Linked DNA regions of Fibrella aestuarina BUZ 2. The protein of the gene in region 1 interacts with the protein of each later gene in a pairwise test. Links are inferred from orthologs where the notes say so. Each region holds a gene or a part of one and is shown on either strand. Other genes may lie near its edges.

Region 1 (7,268 bases):
ACTGTAGGCCGACAGGAAATCGTAATAACGCCGCCCGTCCACATCCCACACAAACACTCCCTCGCCCCGCGTCAAGACAACGGGTAGCGGATGGTAGTTGTGAGCGCCATACTGGTCTTCAAGTTGAATGGCCTGTTCGGCGAGTGAGGTTATCAGCGTGGTGGTGGTCATAATTTAACTCTGTTTTAATGTCGCTCCGTGTGTATACGTCAAAACCATAAGCGTAAACACGGCGTTTGTTTTTCAAAGCTATTCAAAAAAGTAGCCGCCGTACTAGTATGCAGGGAGAAGGAAGCAAGAAACGAAAAATCGTCGGTTTGGCCGATGAAGACTACTACTTTACCGAGGAAGGCTTCGTTGTTTTCACGGCAGCTTACCACCTGAAGCGGGGCTATTGCTGCAAAAACGGGTGTCGCCATTGCCCTTACGGCTTTAAAAAGGAAAAATAATTTGCACATCCCCAGGCTTTTCACCAATTTTGCACCCTCATACGGAAAACGAGTACGGTCATGGCCAGAGTTTGTCAAATTACAGGAAAGCGGACGCAGGTTGGTAACAATGTATCGCACGCCAACAATAGAACGAAACGTAAATTCTATCCCAACCTTCAGACGAAGCGGTTCTTTGTTGAATCGACGGGCGAGTGGATTACGTTGAAAGTTTCTACGTCGGCCATCAAGACCATCAATAAAAAAGGTCTGGAAGCGACTTTGCTCGATGCCTACAAGAAAGGCACACTGTCGGCGTAACCGACCGGAGCACTCAATCTGTGCCCGTCCGACATAGCCTCTCTCCTGATGGAGGGAGGCTTCTTTTTTGCCGGTAAACCAATGGCTTAGATAATACGCTTGAGGGCAAACTGAGCCACGACAATACTGCCATTTCGGCGCACCACGAGCGTTACTTCTTTGCCTTCGCCCCGTTGCAGCGTTTTATAGATATCACTGATGTTGAGCGTATTCACGCTGTCGTTGTTGACAAAGACGAGTTCGTCGCCTTCCAGCAGCCCCGCCTGATCGGCGGGTGATTCGGCCACAATTTTCTCGATGTAATACGTCCGGAAATTTTGCCCCTTGGCGCGGAGTTCCATACCACTCATGTCGTGCTCAAAACGCTCACGTAGCAATCGTTTCACGGGCTTCAGCACGATATATTGCTCCGGGTAATTGAACGTCACGGTAAATCGGCGGAGCAGTTCGCACCCAATATTGCCCTGCCGGTCGGAGGCGTTGACGAGCTTCATACCAAACGAGGTACTATCGGGAAAAGAGGCTATGATCTGTTGCAACTCGTGCCGCCCCACCTTCAGGCCCTGTATGCGGCCCAAACTACCGTTGATAACGCCGTTGAGCCCGCGCCCCAGCTGCGCCCGGATCACTTTTTCGGGTAGGGGCAGGGCGCAGGTACTGGGTTGCCCGTCGAGCATCAAGGCATGGCCCGCGCCGGTATCGAGTACCACGCGCAGGGGCACGCTGCGTTCGCCGGGCAGCATGGCCACCACGTCCAAGTAAGGCTTAGTGTTCTGAATGACGATCGGATAGCGATCGCCAAAGCGGCGTTTGTAGGTGTATTTCTTCGGCTTGGTAAGGGTCAGTTCGCGGTTGATGAAATCGATCGAGACCACGAAATTGTTGAAGAGGTCGTAGCCGAAGATGCCGTGTACGGGCACACCCACATACTCCGAAAGTTTGAGGATGTCATCGTCGAGCAAAACCAGGTTCTGATGCGAGGCGCGCATGTGTCCCATCGACAGTTCATTATCGATCGCGATTGAAGCCGTCAGTTGGGCGCCCTCGCCCACACCTGATAGTTTCACTTTGCGCGACAGTTGAAGCCGCTGCCGATTTAGTGCCTTAGGGTCGGTAATGATGGTATTACTGACACCGGTGTCCAGAATGAAATTCAGCGTATCGGAATTATTAACCTGCATCTTCACCAGGATGAGGTTGGAGTGCAGTTGAAAAGGCAGACGCGTAAACGACCGGCCGCCGGCCAGATAAAAACCGAAGTGGTCTTTTTCGGGCTTTGGTTTGTCGGTAGCCCACGCCGACCCACTCACGTAGAGGATAGCAATCAATAGGCTCAGCGTTTTCATGATGAGTGTGTAGAATGTACCAGTAAATTATTATAAAAAAACCATATAATCTACAAAAAGTTAGCGATGAAGCGACTGATTGCCAACCGGTTCGGCGGTTTAGGCGAAAGGTTTTAGTTTTGGGCTCCGAAACAGTGATTTGGCCTCCCTGAGACAACGTACCCAGGTGCTACAGACCCGGTTTCTGTTCGGTAGTTCAAACCAAAGATGTATGCGTAAGAAGATTGTTGCAGGCAACTGGAAAATGAATAAGACGGCCGACGAAGGCCTTGCCCTGGTGTCGGAAGTGGTCAACATGGTCAATGCTGAAGTGACCGGCGACGTAACGGTTGTGCTGTGCCCCCCCGCCCTTTACCTAACCACCTACAAGCCGTACCTGACAGGCAATAAGCTGGCCCTGGGTGCGCAGAACTGCCACGAGAAAGCGTCGGGTGCTTATACCGGTGAGATTTCGGCCCCCATGCTCAAATCGATCGGTGTAGACTACGTCATTCTGGGCCATAGCGAGCGGCGCCAGTATTTTGGCGAAACCAATGCGCAACTGGCCGAGAAAGTAAACAGCGCCCTCGAAAACGGCCTGACGCCGATCTTCTGCTGCGGCGAGTCGCTGGAGATGCGCGAGAACGGCGATTACCTCGGCTTCGTAAAAGCCCAGATTACCGAAAGCCTGTTTCACCTGACCGACGAGCAGATTACGAAAGTTGTGATTGCCTACGAACCCATCTGGGCGATCGGGACGGGCCTCACCGCTACGTCGGCACAGGCGCAGGACATGCACTTCGAACTGCGGCAACACCTGGCTGGCCAATACGGCGATGCGGTTGCGCAGGAAATCAGCATTCTGTACGGTGGTAGCGCCAACGCCCAGAACGCCGCTGAACTCTTCGCCCAGCCCGATGTAGACGGTGGCCTGATTGGCGGCGCCTCGCTCAAATCGCGCGATTTCGTTACCGTCGTGAAAGCAAGAGCTTAACGAATTAAGAGTTATGAACCATGAATGACGAAATAATACCAGTGTTGTATTTCATCGTTCATAACTCCTATTTGACACCATGACCGCTGCCGAGTACATACAGGCGTTTGCCATGGCGCCTCATCCCGAAGGTGGCTATTATGCCGAAACCTACCGGGCTGCGGAGCAGGTTGCCCAGGCGGCGTTGCCCGATCGCTTTTCGGGTGATCGGCCTTTTAGTACGGCTATCTATTTTTTGCTGGAAAATCAGCACCGTTCTACCCTGCACCGGATCCAGAGCGACGAGGCCTGGCATTTTTACGCGGGCGGCCCCCTCAACGTCTATGTGATTGAGCCAACGTCAGGTACGTTGTCGGTAATCCGGTTGGGCAATCGGCCCGATCGGGGAGAGGTTTTTCAGGCAGTTGTGCCGGCGGGGTGCTGGTTTGGGTCTAAGCCCGTTGGTGAAGCCGACACGCCTCCGTTTTCTCTGGTCGGTTGCACAGTCGCGCCCGGCTTTGATTTCGCCGACTTCGTCCTCGCCGACCCCGCGGCCATGCTGACCCAATTCCCGCAACACAGCGAAGTAATTGAGTTACTTCGGTGAGGATTGGTACCTTCACAATGTATAATGAACAATGTAGGATGTACAATGAGCTGACGCGTCTGTTCTTGCGTCAGCTCATTGTACATCCTACATTGTTCATTATACATTCAAAAATTAGTATCAGCTTTTTGCAGGTTTAGCGGCTGAATCCAGATGTTGCGGTACATCACGTTATGGCCTTCAGCCTGTAGTTTCAGGCCGCCGGGTGTGTCGGTGATGCCTTTGCCGCCGTCGTTTCCGCCATCGATCCCTGAGTTTGGCCCGCCCCATACCTGATTGATCGGCTGGTTGGTGTGCACCTTCTTCCCGTTGAAATACATAGTCACCATAGCTGGCTGGGTACGTTTCCCATTCTCGAAGCGAGCAGCCCGGAACACGATGTCGTAGGCATTCCACTTACCAAGGCCGTTGTACGCATAATACGGGGAGGGCGATTCGTTGATGACCGCGGCCATGCCGTGGCTGGTGGTATCGCCGTCGAGCACCTGAATCTCGTAGCGGCATTGCAGATAAACGCCGCTGTTGCCCCCCGCTTCCGGGATAAAGAATTCAACGTGGATACGGGCGTCTTTAAACTCATCGTTCGTGACAATATCCGCCGCGCCGTATTTGCCACCCGCCGAAGCTGGGTCGTTGCTGCTCACGGCAGTGCCTTTGCCCGTTGGGTCGGGTACGATCTGCCATTTGATGGGAGGCGTAGCGGCCAGGCGGGGTCCTTTCCAATACGTCCATTTCTGGTCGAGCATCTGGCGGGTACCGTCGAAGTAAACGGTAGCTCCTTTGGGTGCTTTGGTACCCACGCCAACCTGGGCCTGAGCAGTGGTGAGCGCGCCAAGGAATAAAGCCAGCGCGAGGCGATAAGAGGCAGAATACGATTTCATACAGACACGATTAGAACGAGCCCAGCCGGTTGGGCCGACGCTGTCTGAGCAAAAGCAGCCAGCGTCGGCTTTATAACGCTTTTGTACGATCCCGAAAAAAGAGTGACGAACGTACCCAGCGTTTGGGAGCGGCCTCTCGTCTTTGGCAAAAAGCACAAAACAGCGCAGGCCATGCAGCAGGTTAAACGGGTAGTGGTAGGAGGGCAGCGTGTTCTTCTTTTTTGGGTACTGGCAATCCTGACGAGTCACTGTACAGAGCCGTCGGTAGAATCACAGGCGAGTGGATCGTGTCGTATCCGGCAGGAAGATGTCGTCGAAACCGTAAATGGCGGTAGCAACCTCACGCCCACCGAAACGACGGACAGGAAAACGTATGACTACGACACCGATGGGCGGATCACCCACACGGTGTTGCAACGCGAGCAGCGCCAGCAGGGCAAAAGCATCAACACCTATGGCGTCGAGACTAGCTATACCTATGATGCGGCTGGTTTCCTGACGACGATGGGGCAAAAGACGCGCTGGCAAACCGCTATCGACGGTGGCTCGTATGAAGAACGGACCAGTTATAGCTACACCGATGGTCGCTTGGCGGAGTCGGTTCGTCGGTATCAGGGTGATGCCAAAGGCGTGGTCAGCCAACTGACAAGCACCTATACCTATGATGCCACCGGGCAGCTTACCCGGCTGACGGAGTTGACCACGTACCCCGTTTTGCCCGATTCGCTAAAAGGGGAGCTGTTGTACCAGAACGGGTCGCTGGCTACCATCACCTACCAGAATGGGCGGTTGGTCGATTATGTACGTAAGGAGGGAAGTACGGAAACGCGACCCTACACGTTTCAGAATGGATTGGTAAGCAGCGAAACGTTGGGCAATGTACGGTATGCATACGGCTACGACCAGCAAGACCGGGTGACTAAGACTGAGGTCTGGCAAGACGGGCAGCTGAAACGTGAAACGGCCTACACCTATGCCGACGCCAAATCGCCCACCGATACGTGGCCACCATTCAAGGGTTTCCCAACGGTGCTCGCTTTGTCGGGTCGGCCGGGCGTCTGGGCGACTAACACCTATCGGTCGAAGCTGCCAGATGGTGCTTTTTACACGGCTGCTCAGCAGATGCAATATACGCTGACGGGCGCGGGCTTTATCCGGTCGGCTACGGGCACAACAACCCACACCAACTATGATTCGCGCAACTCAGTGTATCAGGTGAAGACGGTGAGTACCTACGCTTACGACGGCCTTTGTGACTAACCCAACCACCGCCAGCCTGATTGACGGTTGCCGCCGTGGAAAGGAGGCAGCCATGAGTGCGTTTTACGAACGCTTCTATGGCTATGCCTTGTCGGTTTGCCTGGCCTACGCTAACGACCGCGAAGATGCCCGTGAACTGTTGAACGACGGGTTCATGAAGGTATTCCGGCGGATTGGGGAGTTGAAAAACGAGGCGGCCTTAAAACCCTGGCTCCGAACGATTATGGTGAACACGGCTATTGATCAGTACCGAAAACGGAAACCGGCCACTCTATCGACCGATCAAGTTGACCAGACGCTGACCGAGCCATACCACAACGACGAGGCCATTCTGGCCCAGCTGTCGGCCGAGCATATTCTGGCGGTGTTGCATACGCTGCCTCCGGCTTGCCGCATGGTATTTAGCCTCTATGTGCTGGAAGGATACCCTCACCGCGACATCGCCGAGCAGTTGCACGTTACGGAAAGCACGTCGCGCGCCTACCTCTCTGAAGCCAATCGGCGGCTGCGCCGGGCGCTGGCTTCACAAACGGACCAAACTTATGAGCGAGATCGACAATAAACCGCTACACGACTGGGTTCGGCAGACGCTACACCAATATGAACCACCCTACGATCCGCAAGACTGGCAAGCTCTGCGCCGTCAACTACGTGAGCGGCGGCGGTGGCGGCTGACCGGTTTGGTTGCGCTCTTCTTGTTGTGCGCTGTCGGTGGGTACGTAGTGTTGCTGAACGTACCCAGCCATCGCAACGTAACGTACCCGGTAAAAAAGGCTAGCGCCAGAGCCGATCGCAAAAAAAAGGTGGAGGTATTCCACCCGCAGGCTACTCAGGCAGAAGCGGCTACAGTCATCAAAACGCCAACGTACCCAAGGCAACGTACCCAGCCCAATGCTGACCTGCCTGTGGCTGATCGTCGGCCTGTATCGTTGCGTTTGTTGGCGCCAGTTCAACTCGTTGGGCAACGTACCCAGCCGTTGCCCGAGATCCGGTATCAACCACCTTCAGTGAAGGAAATTGCGCTGTTACAACATGTATTGACCCCAACAGCCGGTCCCGATTCAACGGTGTTGGAAGTCCTTAGCCGAAACCTACGCTATTGGAATAAGGCAGTTATCGTCTGTGATCTGACAACCAGCATGGACCCCTACGCCGCTCAGCTATATGCCTGGTTTCGGCGGAATACCCGCAACCCAAACGTGTTGGGGACGGTCTTTTTCACCGACTGCGACAGTCTCGGACAGGAAACCCGCCCCGGTGGTCTGCCGGGTGCCTTTTTCGTTACGCGTGAACAGGAACTGAACGCGGCCCTGCCCACCATGTTGGCGGCCGCCCGCAATACCGCCCATAACGATCTTGACCCTGAGAATGTGGTTGAGGCGTTGCAGTATGCCCAACGCACCTTCCCGCAGGCAAACCACCTGGTACTGCTCACCGACAACGGCAGCCGCGTAAAGGATATGGATCGGTTAC
Region 2 (7,180 bases), 3.0 Mb from region 1 along the record:
AATTGTGCGGACTAATAAAAATTAAGCTGTCACTAGATTTTAGATTGCTATTATAACTATCCCAATCTTTAGTGAGCCTTGTTTCTAGATCGATTACAGCCATCTCGCCTGTTTCGTAGTGTCTTAAGTATGAAAAATATAAATTTTAGTTACAAAGACTGTCTTCTTGTTCACAATCTTGCATGATTCACTGAAAATATGCATGTTGTTGGTTATAAATTGATTATGTGTCAATTTGCGTTCTGAGTAAAAACCAAAGATAGTATAGAATATCCGTGACTCTCTCCAATTCGGATGGAGAAATCAATCTATATAACTGTCGGTTGTATTATACAGTCCACAAATGGGCCAAAGGTAAGAGATGAATTTAATACTCAATTCTTTCATTAAGGGAGGTTAAACTATATATGAATCCTGATTATGGTACAAAAGGGTGATCTATCATGTTGTTGATAATCAGTAGTTATTAACATGAATATTGTATCATGTACTTTGGGTCGGCGTTACTTTGATATTTAGGATCAGTAGAGGTTAAGTTGTGGTTTACTGTTGAGCGACGGTTTACCGATGAGGCAAACGGTTATTATTAATCGGTCATATTTTTGTTCGATATCTTCTTAAAATCATTATTTCAAACTTTGTATTTAAGACCTTTTTTAAGTGATGATCAACGCCCAGACGCTCACCGACCGCTTTATTCGGTACGTACAGATCGACACCCAATCGGACCCGCAATCGACGGCCAGCCCGACCACGGAGAAACAAAAAGACCTGGGGCGCGTGCTGGTGCAGGAACTGCACGAGCTCGGCATCACCGACGCCGAACTGGACGCATTTGGGTACGTCTACGCCACCATCCCCGCCAACGTACCTGGCGACGTACCCGTACCCACCATCTGCTTCTGTGCGCACATGGATACCTCGCCCGACGTGACGGGGGCGGGCGTGAAACCGATCATTCACCGGCAGTGGAACGGCACTGACATTATCCTGCCCGAGCCCGCCGACGCGCCCATCGTGATCGGTCAGAAAGACCACCCCGATCTGGCGCAGCAGGTGGGTAACGACATCATCACGGCGAGCGGCGATACGCTGCTGGGCGCCGACAATAAAGCGGGTGTGGCGGCGATCATGGCGGCAGCCGACTACCTGATGGCCAACCCGGACGTACCCCACGGGCGCATCCGCATCCTGTTTACGCCCGACGAAGAAGTGGGCAAAGGCACGGCCAACATCGACATGGCGAAACTCGATGCCACCTACGGCTACACCATCGATGGTGAATCGCTGGGTACGTTGGAAGACGAAACCTTCTCGGCTGATGGCGTACAGATCGTGATTCAGGGCGTGAGCACGCACCCCGGCTTCGCCAAAGGCAAACTCGAAAACGCGCTGAAAATCGCGGGTGATATCCTGGCGGGTCTGCCCCGCACGGGCCTGTCGCCCGAAACCACCGAGGGCAAGGAAGGCTTTGTGCATCCGACCCACATGGAAGGCAATCAGGACCGCGTGGTGCTGGACTTTATCGTGCGCGATTTCACCACCGACGGCCTACACGAACACGAAGCCCTGCTGCAATCGCTCGTCGATGAGGTGCTGGCTAATTACCCGCATTCGACGGCGACGCTGACGGTGCGGGAGCAATACCGCAACATGAAAGAGGTACTCGACCAGCACCCCGCCGTGGCCGAACACGCGCTGGAAGCCATCCGGCGGGCGGGCCTGTCGCCGCAGCGGCGCAGCATCCGGGGCGGCACCGACGGTTCGCGGCTGTCGTTTATGGGCTTGCCCTGCCCGAATATCTTCGCCGGTGAACACGCCTTTCACTCGCGGGAAGAGTGGGTATCGGTGCAGGACATGCAGAAAGCCGCCGAGGTGATCGTGCACTTGGCCCAGATTTGGGCGGGTAAGTGATTGCCTTCGGGTATGAATCAACAGCTACAGTTCTGATTACAAAGACGACCATTGCGCTGTAGAGCCGCCTCTTAGCCGAGTTTGGCTCTGTATTAAGACGCTGTTGTACATAGTTCGATCGTAAAATTGATGTGATTGTCTGCAACAGATGAAGCAAGGGATAAATGAACTGAGTCGGGAAGAAATTGGGATGCGTTTTCCCGTAGAGATCGTGCCTTTCGATCCACGTTGGTTCGATCTGTTCGATCAAGAGCGAAAACTTATTCTCAATACGCTGGGCGAGCAGCTAGCTCTGCGCGTTGAGCACTTTGGCAGTACGTCTATCCCTGAACTACCAGCGAAGCCAACGATCGACATACTGGTCGAGATTCCGACTGATGAGCGCCTGCATGATGATATTATCACAAAGCTAGTCGCGCAGAACTATGACTTTATGTGGCAAACAGATGCCGAGCCACCGTATATGGTCTTTGTTAAAGGCTACAACGTGACCGGCGCCAAACAGCAGACCTACCACATTCACATGGGACCGCAAACACACGCTTTGTGGGATCGACTTTACTTTCGGGACTACCTGCGTGAGAAACCAATGCTAGCCAAAGCATATGCTGAGTTAAAAAATGAATTGGCTAAAGTATATCGCAATGACCGGGTAGCTTATCGACTTGCTAAAACTGATTTTGTCAAAACAAAGACGGAGGAGGCAAAGCAGTATTATGTGCTTTAACGTTTATTTGTATGGGTTTTTGACTTGAAGACAAACTAGAAAAATTTATGCTAATAGAATTCTGTGGTTGTCGGAAAGGGTTTGCCAAGATATCATCCACTCATATGTTTAGAACATATTTTAGTTTGGGTCTTAAGCAAGCAAAGGAAACAACGGATAAATTACTTGATGGAGAGTGTTTTACCTTTTCATTAGGTGAAAGCCAAGACGCGGAAGAGGTAGTTGACGCATTTTTAAAAATTGGCGCAATCTGTTTTGCGAAACAAGATGAAGTTAGTATCTAATTTTAGCCGGAATGCCTTGTTTTAAATCAATTAATATATAGGTGAGCGATCGTGTTCAAATAAGTAAGCTAAATAGCCTAGTGACTCAAACGATAGGTCTGATAGCTTATGCGTTCTTTTCGGTGATTTGTCTTTTTATTGTTATTGTTGATTTTTCACTAACTGGATTGTTTTTACTATGCTTGTCCGTTGGGATAGGTTTTTACGTACTGATTAAGACCAAGCATAGGAATGTATATTATGAAGATGGAAAGATATATCTTGATAGCCTTTTCTATAGAGAAGTTTATGAGATTAGTATGTTTGATCGGATTTACAGTACTGCCTTTTCTGGGTATTCAATCAGGTTTAAAGATGGTAAAGAGTTTTATTTTAACTTATTGATAGAAGATTTAAAGTTGGTATTCAAAGCAGATCCTGATTCTTACGCCAACGAGCTTAATCGGAAATTATGGGATAAGGCAAGAGCTCATAGGGTAAAGCCAAATTCGTAACCTTATTTGCCGTGAAAAGGGAGTAGAGCATTCTCATTTAGAGCAGTAGAAGGATAACCTTTCCCCATCAAGCCGGTTGTAGGGGCTATGGATAATCTGTTTATTGCTCTCGGGCTGGTGTTGGGGCTGGCGATTGCGGCACTACTGTGGTGGTTTCTCAACCGGAAGCGTCGGTCAACGCCCGCTGAACCGGCCGAGCCGCTGCCGCCGAGTCTGGTGGAGCTATTGGCCGAGAATGTACCCTATTACGCCACGTTGCCCGCCGATCGGCAGGCGGTGTTCGCCGATCGTGTGAGTCTCTTTCTGGCTGAGGTGCAGGTAGAAGGCGTCGACACCGACGTCGATGACATCGACCGGGTTTTGGTCGCGAGCAGTGCCGTAATCCCAATGTTCGCCTTCGACGACTGGCAGTATCCCAACCTGACGACGGTGGTGCTGTACGAGTCGACATTCAACGAAGCTTATCAGACCGAGGGTGACGACCGGCGCATCATGGGGCAGGTTGGTACGGGTGGGGCGTTGCAGAGCACGATGGCCCTGTCGAAATCGGCGCTACGCAACGGCTTCATGAATAAAACCAGCAAGGAGAACACGGGCATCCACGAGTTTGTACACCTGCTCGACAAAGTGGATGGCGAAATCGATGGCGCTCCCGACCTGCTCATGCCCAAAGAACACCTGCAACCCTGGCTTCGCCTGATTCACCGGACCATGCAGGAGATGGAAAGTCATAAATCCGACATCAACCCCTACGGGCTGACTAACGAAGCGGAGTTTTTCGCGGTGGTATCAGAGTATTTCTTCAAACGGCCCGATCTGCTAAAAACGAAGCACCCCGAGCTATTTGCCCAACTCGAACAGATTTTCCGGCAAAACCCGCTCACCGACGAAAAAGTCGTGGAGGAAACCGCGGAACCATCGTTAAACGAGGAACCGGACGAACGCTAACGGGAGCTTGCGTTGGTGCGCGCTTTTCCTTCGTCCGAAATGTGCCGCTGACGGGTCATGGTCTTAATGTAGGCTACCCGCCGAAACCGCAACGCCGACCAGTCGCTGTCGATGGCGACCATTCGAACCGGCTCGAACCCCGCCTGCCCAACCGATTGCCAGCCCGTGTCGCGGTTGAAATCGCAGGTGTAGTTTTTCGAGCTACCCTTTGGATAGGCGAACCATAGCGTTGCGTCGCCCTGAAGCAGTGGAGCCAACTGCCCGATGAGCGCATCGATCTGAGCCTGCTGCGTTACGAAGGCCAGTGCAAACGAAACGGGCTCATTGGACCGAACGTCCACTTGCACGCTGCCATCGGGTAGCGTCTGTTGCAGCGCCTGCGCGAAGGCGGTCGGTGCGTTGAACAGCACAAGGGGCTGTTGCCCGGTGTAATTCAGTTTTTTGAGGAGGTCCTGCATCGATAGTATAGGGACGAATAGGGTAGGAGGGCACTGAATGCCTGTCCCAACTTAGTGATTTTGGCACTCAGTTGGGGCAAATGAAAAATGGAGTTTTAAAGGCGTAAGCGACGCTTTTTGTCATCCCGGTCGGGATGATAAAAAAGAGTCAGTTAGTAAGTCGTTACCCTGTACTGTTTGTCAATATGGCGTATTGGGTCATGCATCTATCAGCCTGTAGTGCGACTTGCCTCGTTAAAGCGGATTGCTGGAGTAACAACCGCGTATCATTCCGGTTGGGGGTATAAACAAGCAACAAGACGCTATGAACACGAAACCCATATCGGCCAAGCAACACGGCATTAATGATTACCTGTTTTCGGCCACGCAATTCCTGGTTCCGGAGCGGTTGGGCGCAAACCCGGAAGCCGTGAAGCTGTATCGGTTACTCGGGGGAAACCTGCTGCTCACCAACCTGCTGACGGACCACCCCGCCGGGGCGGCCCCGGTCATTGCCTACTCAACGCACCGGCTTATTGACATTGTCAGCGTGGCCGGGCTGGCACTGCTGACGTTCCACAAGGCCATCCGGAACGATAAACGGATGCTACCGTTTCATTTGGGCTACACGGCGCTGGCCGCCCTGCATATCGCCCTGACTAACTGGCAACGTAAGTCTTAATCAAAAACGTAACGCCCGGCTCTGGCCGGGCCATTTAGTAAACTCAGCGATTTGGGTTTACTAGACGGACTGGCCAGAACCGGGCGCTACGTTTTTATCCTTGATCAATGCTCGTCTTTCAGCGTCGAGAGGAAGCTGACCACGTCGCGGATTTCGCGTTTCGTGAGCAGGTATTTCATCTCCGGCATACTCGACGGATCGTTAGTGCGCTTGGCAATCTGGTCTTTCGCGATGGTCCGAGCCGGGTCGTTGCCTATCTTGATCTGAAGCTCTTTATCGGTCTCGCCCGCCAGAATACCCGACAGCGACTTGCCATCTTTCAGCGTCACCGACACTGTACCATAGCCGGGTGCGAGCCGGGCGCTGGGGTTGATGACCGCTTCGAGCAGTTGTTCGCGGGTGAGACGGCCAGCAACGCCGTTGAGCCGTGGCCCTGCATTGCCGCCCTGATCGTTGTACGAGTGGCAGCGGATACACTGCGCCGTTGGGTGCCGGAAGAAAATGCGGCGCCCTTTGTCGGCCACACCGCCCATCAGGCTCCCTTTAAACGCGTCGGCGTCGGACAGTTGCCCGCTGAGGCTTTTGTAGCGGGCCGTCAGCGCCGCCGATTTGCTGCTCTCGATGGCTTCCTCCAGTTCCAGATACAACTCGGGCGACAACGTACCGGCCTGCATCGAGCTAAGCAGTTTGTCGAAAACGGGCTGCGAATTGGCGGCGGGCAACGTACCCAGCGTCAGCAGGGCTGCCTGCTTTTCTTCAATCGGGCCGTTATCGAGTACGTTGGTCAGCAGGCGTACCATCTGCTCTTTCGGCATGGCGGCTTTCCCGAGCAGGTCAAGCCCCGCCACCCGTACCTCACGCGCTTTGTCAGCAAGGGCCGTTTCAATGGCGGCATTCAGTTGCGGGGCGTTCAGCGAAGCCAGTCCGCGCAGGGCCGCTTCCCGAACCGCCGGATCGGCGTCTGTCGATACCAGCTTGGCCATCGCTTCATCGGCCGACGAAATGCCCAGCCGACGAATGGCCGAAATGGCGCTGAGACGTACCTGCCGCTCCGACTGCGTCAGCGCGCCAGTATAGGCCGAGGCCGTCGCAGTCCGAACGGGTGCCAGGTCACGCTCGACGGCCCCCCGATAACGTCCGTCAACCCGGTCGAGCACCGACGGCTTGGCCCAGGTGCTGAGGGCGTCCATCGCCTCGGCCCGCATGGCGGCGGGGTTACCCGTGCCCTGGAAATAGCCGATCAGCGTCTGCATGGCCTCGGGTGTACCCACGCGCATGTTGGCGTTGATGGCCCGGCGGATGAGCGCTTCGTTACTGAATTTAGTGGTCTGGAGCAACTTAGCCAGGGCGGGCAGCGCGGCGGGAATCGAGAGGTCGTCGTTGATACCGCGGGCGGCTTCGGTCACCACAAACTCGTCTTTGTCGTTCAGGAACGAGGCAATGCCGGGGCTTTGCATGCGACGCAGCGCCACCACGGCTCCCACCCGAACGGCCTTCGACTTATGGTTGGCCAGCGAAATGAGCGGGTCGGCTTTCCCAATCCGGGCCAGGGCGAGGCTCGCCCCGTGGCGCAGGTAGGCGTCTTCGTCGTTGTTCTCCTCCAGCAGTTTAATCAGCGGCTGAATGGCGGGTTCGTAGGCAATACGACCCAGGGCTTCGGCGGCAAAGAACCGCGTCCGGCTGTTATCGTCGGT

Evidence for each region.
Region 2: the proteins of tpiA (region 1) and pepT interact in binary tests that used the Escherichia coli proteins (3 or more experiments, as listed by UniProt). The link is inferred for Fibrella aestuarina BUZ 2 from one-to-one orthologs.

Annotation. Positions count from the first base shown.
Region 1 is NC_020054.1:1,552,036-1,559,303, forward strand. What follows is about bases 1,312-4,187. They hold tpiA (triose-phosphate isomerase), read left to right. Parts: upstream 1,312-2,306; coding sequence 2,307-3,068; downstream 3,069-4,187. Other genes in these bases: FAES_RS06270 (aspartyl protease family protein), read right to left, coding at 1,312-2,095; FAES_RS06280 (cupin domain-containing protein), read left to right, coding at 3,148-3,654; FAES_RS06285 (3-keto-disaccharide hydrolase), read right to left, coding at 3,762-4,187. In the rest of the region: rocD (ornithine--oxo-acid transaminase), read right to left, coding at 1-171; FAES_RS06260 (C1orf53 family protein), read left to right, coding at 279-449; rpmB (50S ribosomal protein L28), read left to right, coding at 510-749; more of FAES_RS06270, read right to left, coding at 836-1,311; more of FAES_RS06285, read right to left, coding at 4,188-4,535; FAES_RS06290 (hypothetical protein), read left to right, coding at 4,617-5,795; FAES_RS06295 (RNA polymerase sigma factor), read left to right, coding at 5,788-6,357; FAES_RS29965 (hypothetical protein), read left to right, coding at 6,338-7,268. UniProt on the Escherichia coli protein: Involved in the gluconeogenesis. Catalyzes stereospecifically the conversion of dihydroxyacetone phosphate (DHAP) to D-glyceraldehyde-3-phosphate (G3P).
Region 2 is NC_020054.1:4,551,862-4,559,041, reverse strand. Bases 1-2,788 are described here. They hold pepT (peptidase T), read left to right. Parts: upstream 1-663; coding sequence 664-1,914; downstream 1,915-2,788. Other genes in these bases: FAES_RS18695 (hypothetical protein), read left to right, coding at 2,689-2,788; FAES_RS18700 (GrpB family protein), read left to right, coding at 2,063-2,641; FAES_RS18710 (dCTP deaminase domain-containing protein), read right to left, coding at 1-103. Also shown: more of FAES_RS18695, read left to right, coding at 2,789-2,925; FAES_RS18685 (M90 family metallopeptidase), read left to right, coding at 3,507-4,367; FAES_RS18680 (hypothetical protein), read right to left, coding at 4,364-4,825; FAES_RS18675 (hypothetical protein), read left to right, coding at 5,130-5,486; FAES_RS18670 (DUF7133 domain-containing protein), read right to left, coding at 5,591-7,180. UniProt on the Escherichia coli protein: Cleaves the N-terminal amino acid of tripeptides.